3 regions of the Streptomyces sp. NPDC047042 genome follow, and region 1 is predicted to be linked to each of the others. Evidence: riboswitches for the same ligand, from Rfam matches in the RefSeq annotation. Region 1 holds a riboswitch; each other region holds the start of a gene.
What was found. Region 1 has a riboswitch for S-adenosylmethionine ahead of ABZ855_RS33360 (aminotransferase class V-fold PLP-dependent enzyme). Riboswitches for the same ligand answer to the same signal wherever they lie in the genome.
Positions count from the first base shown of each region.

Region 2: it holds a riboswitch for S-adenosylmethionine, as region 1 does, so the genes downstream of both, ABZ855_RS32795 (ABC transporter substrate-binding protein) here and ABZ855_RS33360 (aminotransferase class V-fold PLP-dependent enzyme) in region 1, are expected to answer to the same signal.
Region 3: it holds a riboswitch for S-adenosylmethionine, as region 1 does, so the genes downstream of both, thrC (threonine synthase) here and ABZ855_RS33360 (aminotransferase class V-fold PLP-dependent enzyme) in region 1, are expected to answer to the same signal.

Region 1 covers NZ_JBEYVP010000033.1:8,408-10,666, reverse strand. The annotation lists gene ABZ855_RS33360 (aminotransferase class V-fold PLP-dependent enzyme) at 1-1,164, opposite strand, end outside; SAM riboswitch class IV at 1,361-1,478, opposite strand; gene trpD (anthranilate phosphoribosyltransferase) at 1,596-2,259, opposite strand, start outside.
Region 2 covers NZ_JBEYVP010000032.1:25,340-27,598, reverse strand. The annotation lists gene ABZ855_RS32800 (NADP-dependent oxidoreductase) at 1-568, shown strand, start outside; SAM riboswitch class IV at 848-962, shown strand; gene ABZ855_RS32795 (ABC transporter substrate-binding protein) at 1,321-2,259, shown strand, end outside.
Region 3 covers NZ_JBEYVP010000010.1:13,407-15,665, forward strand. The annotation lists gene ABZ855_RS13215 (glucosyl-3-phosphoglycerate synthase) at 1-814, opposite strand, end outside; SAM riboswitch class I at 983-1,134, shown strand; gene thrC (threonine synthase) at 1,149-2,259, shown strand, end outside.

The DNA.
Region 1 (2,259 bases):
CTCACTGCCCAGCAGCGTCCGCACCAGCGGATGCGCGCAGAACAACCCGTCCCGCACCCCGATCCCGTACTCCGCGGACAGCGCAGCGGCGAAGTGCGAGCTGTTCCACCCCTCGACGACGAACGAGATGACCCCGACCCGAGGCGCGTCGTCACCGAACAGCGACAGCACCCGCACCTCGGGCACCTCCGCCAGCCCCGCCCGCACGGTGTCGATCAGGTACTGCTCCCGGGCCACCAGCGACTCGAACCCGGCCTCCGTGAGGGCGTTGCAGGCAGCGGCGATCGAGTAGGCACCGATCACATTCGGCGACCCCGCCTCGTGCCGCGCCGCACTGTCGTGCCACTCCACGTCCACTCCCCCGTCCTCGCGCCGCGTGACCTTGCGGCTGGCGCCGCCACCGGCGAGGTACGGGTCGGCGGCGCGCAGCCAGTCGGCGCGGCCGGCCAGGACGCCGGAACCGAAGGGCGCGTACAGCTTGTGGCCGGAGAAGGCGACCCAGTCGACGTCCAGGTCCTGGACGGAGACCGGGTGGTGCGGGGCGAGCTGAGCGGCGTCCAGGACGATCCGGGCACCGTGCTCGTGGGCGGCGGCGGCCAGCTCCCGTACGGGCCACAGCTCTCCGGTGACGTTGGAGGCGCCGGTGACGCAGACGAGGGCCGGGCCCTTGGGGTCGCGGGCGGCGAGGGCCTCGCGGAGGGTGGCGACGGCCTGCTCGGGGGTGCGCGGGGCGTCGAGGTAGGTGACCTGGGCGTGCTGCCAGGGCAGCAGCGAGGCGTGGTGCTCGGTCTCGAAGACGAAGACCTGGCAGCCGTCGGGGAGGGCGGAGGCCAGCAGGTTCAGGGAGTCGGTGGTGGACCGGGTGAAGATCAGCTGGTCGTCGGCGCGGCAGTCCAGGAACTCGGTGACGGTCCTGCGGGCGTTCTCGAAGAGGTCCGTCGACAGCTGGGAGAGGTAGCCGGCACCCCGGTGCACACTGCCGTAGTAGGGCGCGTACGCGGCCACGTCGTCCCAGACCCGCTGGAGAGCGGGGGCGCTGGCGGCGTAGTCGAGCGCCGCGTAGGTGACCTCGCCGCCGGTGACGAGCGGGACGGTGACATCACGGCCCAGAACGGGCAGCGGGGCACAAACGGTCTGGGCGGCGGCAACGGTGGAGACAGACATGGCGAACTCCCGTGAGAGACAAGAGGAATCGCTGTGCGAGCGGACACGGACGGCCCATGGCTACGGACGTCGGACGTGGCTCAGCACAGGAAAGGAAGGTGAAAAGGGTGCGCGGAGGCGGGGCTCGGCAGCCCTATCGCATTCGCTTGCTCACGGAAGACTCCCTCGAACGACCAGGACCCCTGGTGTCGAGAGGGGCCCGCGCTTGCCGTAAGCCTTGCTGCCTACGGCCTGGTCTTCATCCCGGGGCACCCCGCCACGGACGGAGGGTTGCCGGACAGTCGGCCGGGGCCTCATGACTGTCACTCATGACCTGGAAGAGAACGTAACGGAGGTGATCGACGTCCCGCAACCCGTGTCCGGATCGCGGGACGCCCACCACCGAGGAACCGCTGGGAGTCGCTAGGAACCCCAGGAGTCGCCAGGAGCCGCTAGGAGTTGCTGGCCGCCGCCCACCGCTCGAGCGTCCGCTTCGCCGCCCCGGAGTCGATGGACTCCGCGGCCCGCGCCATTTTGGCGCCGATCTGCTCGGCGAGCGAGCCCGGGCCCGGGTCCAACGCCACCAGCGCCGCCGCCGAGTTGAGCAGCACGGCATCCCGTACGGGCCCGGTCTCGCCGTCCAGCAGCCGCCGGGCGACCGCGGCGTTGTAGGAGGAGTCGCCGCCGCGCAGCGCCTCCACCGGGACCAGTTCGATGCCGACGTCGCGGGGGTCGAAGGTCTCCTCGGTCACCTTGCCGTCCCTGACGACCCACACCCGGGAGGTGGCGGTGATCGTCAGTTCGTCGAGGCCGTCGTCGCCCCGGAACACCAGGGACGAGTTGCCGCGCTCGGCGAAGACACCGGCGACGATGGGCGCCATCCGGGGGTGCGCGACCCCGACCGCCTGGGCTTTGACCTTGGCGGGGTTGGTCAGCGGGCCCAGGATGTTGAAGACCGTGCGGATGCCCAACTGGCCGCGCGCGGCGCCCACATGACGCATCGCCGGGTGGAACTTGGCCGCGAAGCAGAAGGTGATCCCGGCCTCCTCCGCCACCTCCGCCACCCGCTTCGGCGTCAGCTCCAGATTGACCCCGAGCTGACCCAGCACGTCCGAC
Region 2 (2,259 bases), on a different contig from region 1:
CCACGCCGGTGCCGGTGGCCTCGGGTCGACGGTCGTCCAGCTCGCCAAGCACCTCGGGGCCACCGTGGCGACCACCACGAACACCGAGACCGAGGAGCTGGTCAGGAGCCTCGGCGCCGATGTCGTCGTCGACTACACCAAGGAGGACTTCTCCAAGGTGCTCTCCGGCTACGACCTGGTGCTGGACGCCGCGGGCGGGGCGAACCTCGAGAAGTCGCTGACCGTGCTGAAGCCCGGCGGCCTCGCCGTCAGTGTCGTCGGCCCGCCCGACGCCGCGTTCGCCAAGCAGCTCGGCGCGCCCTCCTTCATGGGCCTGGTCATGAACACCCTCAGCCGCAAGATCCGCAAGCAGGCCAGGGCGCTGGGAGTGCGCTACGAGTTCTTCTTCATGCGGGCCAGCGGCTCCCAGCTGCGCAAACTGGGCGCGCTGTACGACAGCGGGAAGCTCCGCCCGGTCATCGACAGCACCTTCCCGTTCGACCAGACGCTCGAAGCGATGGCGCATGTCGAGCAGGGGCGCACCAAGGCGGGCAAGGTCGTGGTCTCGATGGCGCTGGGCAACGACTGAGACGCATCGGCGGCTCCACACCCAACCGAGCGGAACGGGGTTGATCGAGGACCCGGTCACCGCGCTCGCCGAGCAGCGGGTCGTGGTCCCGGGCATCCGCGCCCTCGACGTCGTGATCCCCTCCCAGGCCCCCTCGCCCTCCCAGGCCGGCCTCGCCGAACTCCTCCCGGGATCACGACAGTTCGTGAGCCGGCCCCGCAGGCGTGCCGGGGATCGGTCCGTCTCAGGCCCTGGATCCGCCATTGACGTACGACGAGAGTGCTCCGTACGATCACCAACGGCATTGAGTGTCAGCGTCAAGCCCTGGCTCGCTGACCGGCAACCCTCCCGCGCGGTGGGGTGCTCCAGGTGAAAGCCCGGCGAGGATCGCCGATGATCCCCGCAAGCGCGTGGCCCCGTGACCGGGGCCTGGGACGGGGGAGGAGCGGTATGCGGCACGCCAGTGACCCCAGTGCCTCCTTCGCCGTCGCCACGGTGTTCTCGCGGCTCGCGCGCCGACGCCACATCGATCTGAAGCGCTCGACCAGCTGCCTCTGTCAGGCCTGACGGTTCCACCTCGCCGTCGGCCGCGGTTCGGCATGCGCCGGTCGTCACCGCGCTCTCTCGTGGCTGACTCCGCTTCCCCCTGATCCTTGTCGCACAGCGCTCCCCCGCCACCGGTGTCGCACCGGCCGGGGCCGCACACCCACGCACGGCTGTGTGCCTCGTACGGCACCTCCATGCCTGGTGACACGAGTAGGAGAACCCTCCGCGTGACAACACTTCCGGTTTTCAGATCCCCCCGATGGGCAGCCCTGACCGCCCTCCTCACCAGCAGTGTTCTGCTGACCGCCTGCGGGTCGGGCGCCGAGGGCTCCGGCGCCGGCAGCGCTCGGCCGCAGTCCGGTGGCACCCTGACCTTCGCGGTGGGTTCGGACGCCGGCTGCGTCGATCCGCAGCAGGTCGCCAGCAACGAGACCATCTACTCGGTACGCCAGATCGTGGATTCCCTGACGGACCAGGACCCCGACACCGGCAAGATCGTGCCGTGGCTGGCGAAGAGCTGGGAGATCAGCTCCGACGCCAGGACGTTCACGTTCCATCTGCGGCCGGGGGTCACCTTCAGCGACGGGTCGAAGCTGACCGCGCAGGTGGTCAAGGACAACTTCGACGCGGTGCCGGATCTCGGCGCGCTCGGCACCCTGGCCGAGGGCTACCTGAGCGGCGTCAAGAGCACCACCGCGATCGACCCGCTCACGGTGAGAGTGACCTTCGAACAGCCCAACGCCCAGTTCCTGCAGGCCACTTCGACGCACTCCCTGGGCATCGAGTCGTCGGCGAGCGTGAAGAGGACCCCGCAGCAGAAGTGCAGCGAAGGGGTGATCGGGTCCGGGCCGTTCGTGCTCAAGCAGTACGTGCAGAACCAGTCGGTGACCCTGGCCAGGCGCAGCGGATACGACTGGGGTTCCTCCCTGTGGGCCAAGAAGGGGGAGGCGTACCTGGACAAGCTGGTGTTCAAGGTGGTGCCCGAGGCGGGTGTGCGCGCCGGCAGTCTGCAGTCCGGCCAGGTGGACGCCATCGCCAGCGTCGGCAGGGCCAACGAGGCGGCGCTCAAGGGTGGTCAGGTCGCCCTCCTGCGGCGGGCCAACCCCGGTGTGGTGTTCGGTCTGGGGCTCAACAACTCGCGTCCCGTCCTGAAGGACGCGAAGGTG
Region 3 (2,259 bases), on a different contig from region 1:
CGGTGCGGTAGATCGCGGCGGCCATCCGGCCCAGGGCCTGGCCGTCCTGGTGGCGGTGTTTGCGCACTCCCACGTCGACCTGCGCGAGCGCGTCCAGACCGACCAGGTGCAGGGCGTCGATCAGCATGCCCAGCTCCACGCCGTAGCCGACGGGGAACGGGAGCTGTTCGAGGAGCGAGCGGCGGGCCGCGTACTCGCCGCCGAGCGGCTGGACGAAGCCGGCCAGCTGCGGCCAGTGCATGTTGAGCAGGGGGCGGGCCATGAGTTCGGTCACACGACCGCCCTGGCCGGCGGTCCTGCCGGAGGCGAGCGAATTCAGCTCGGTGCCGAGCGGGCGGTCGTACATCGCCTTGACGAGGTCGACACCCGGGTCCGTGAGCAGCGGGCCCACGATCCCGGAGACGAACTCCGACGAGAACTCCTTCAGGTCCGCGTCGACGAAGCAGACGATGTCCCCGCTGGTCACGAGCAGCGAGCGCCACAGCACCTCGCCCTTGCCCGGAACCGCCGGGATGCGCGGCAGGATGTCGTCGCGGTGCACGACCCGGGCGCCCGCAGCGGCGGCCACCTCGGAGGTACGGTCGGTCGATCCGGAGTCGATGACCACGATCTCGTCGACCAGCGGCGCCTTCAGCATCAGGTCCCGGCGGATGACGGCGACGATCTCGCCGACCGTCTCCTCCTCGTTGAGCGCGGGCAGGACGACACTCACCGTGGCGTTGGAGGAACGCTTCGCGGCGATCAGCTTCTTGAGCGGGCGGTCGCGGGCGGCCCAGGAGCGCGTGCTCAGCCAGCGCTCGACGTCTTCCAGCACGTGCGGCTCTCCCTTACGTTCGTGGGGGGAAGCGCGATCTTGTATCTCGCGGTTCGGACGGCTCCCACCACCATCCAAGCCTTCGGTTACAGTCTTGAACAACGCGGGTGACCATCGCATGTCCGAGGGCAGCGGCGTTCACAAGCTCACAACCTGACAACTTCATACCGCTCATCCAGAGGGGCAGAGGGATACGGCCCGATGAAGCCCCGGCAACCCTCCAGTCGGCACTCGTGATCCGCTAACGGTCAGCGAGGCTCCCGGCTCGGGAAGGTGCCAAATCCGTCTCACGGCGAAACGCGTCGTGAGAAAGATGAGGAAGGGTTTCGCCTCCATGGCTGCGCAAACTGCCGAGAGCACCACGACCGGCTCCGTCACCTCCGCCGTTCCCCCCGTCGATCTCGGCCCCGCCGCCGCGCTCTCCTGTCGCGAATGCGGCCACCGGGTCCCCCTCGGTCCCGTGTTCGCCTGCGAGGAGTGTTTCGGCCCGCTGGAGATCGCCTACGACTTCTCCTCGTACGACACCGAGGAACTCCGCAAGCGCATCGAAGCGGGACCCGCGAACATCTGGCGTTACGCGCCCCTCCTGCCCGTCCCCGCGGACGTCGCCGAGAAGCCGAACATCAACCCCGGCTGGACCAAGCTCGTCAAGGCCGACAACCTCGCCCGCGAGCTGGGTGTCGACGCCGGCAAGCTCTTCGTCAAGGACGACTCCGGCAACCCGACCCACTCCTTCAAGGACCGGGTCGTCGCCCAGGCCCTGGAGGCCGCCCGCGCCTTCGGCTTCACCACCCTCTCCTGCTCCTCCACGGGCAACCTGGCCGGTGCCGTCGGCGCCGCCGCCGCCCGCGCCGGCTTCCGCTCCTGCGTGTTCATCCCGCACGACCTGGAGCAGGGCAAGGTCGTCATGGCCGCGGTGTACGGCGGCGAGCTCGTCGGCATCGAGGGCAACTACGACGACGTGAACCGCTTCTGCTCCGAGCTGATCGGCGACCCGGCCGGCGAGGGCTGGGGCTTCGTCAACGTCAACCTGCGCCCGTACTACGCGGAGGGCAGCAAGACCCTCGCGTACGAGATCTGCGAGCAGCTCGGCTGGCGGCTGCCGGACCAGCTCGTCGTGCCCATCGCCTCCGGGTCGCAGCTCACGAAGATCGACAAGGGTCTGCAGGAGCTGATCAAGCTCGGGCTGGTCGAGGACAAGCCGTACAAGATCTTCGGTGCCCAGGCGGAGGGCTGCTCGCCGGTGTCCGTGGCCTACAAGGCCGGGCACGACGTCGTACGGCCGCAGAAGCCCAACACGATCGCCAAGTCGCTGGCGATCGGCAACCCGGCGGACGGGCCGTACGTGCTGGACATCGCGCGGCGGACCGGGGGTGCGGTGGAGGACGTGAACGACGAGCAGGTGGTCGACGCGATCCGGTTGCTCGCGCGCACGGAGGGGATCT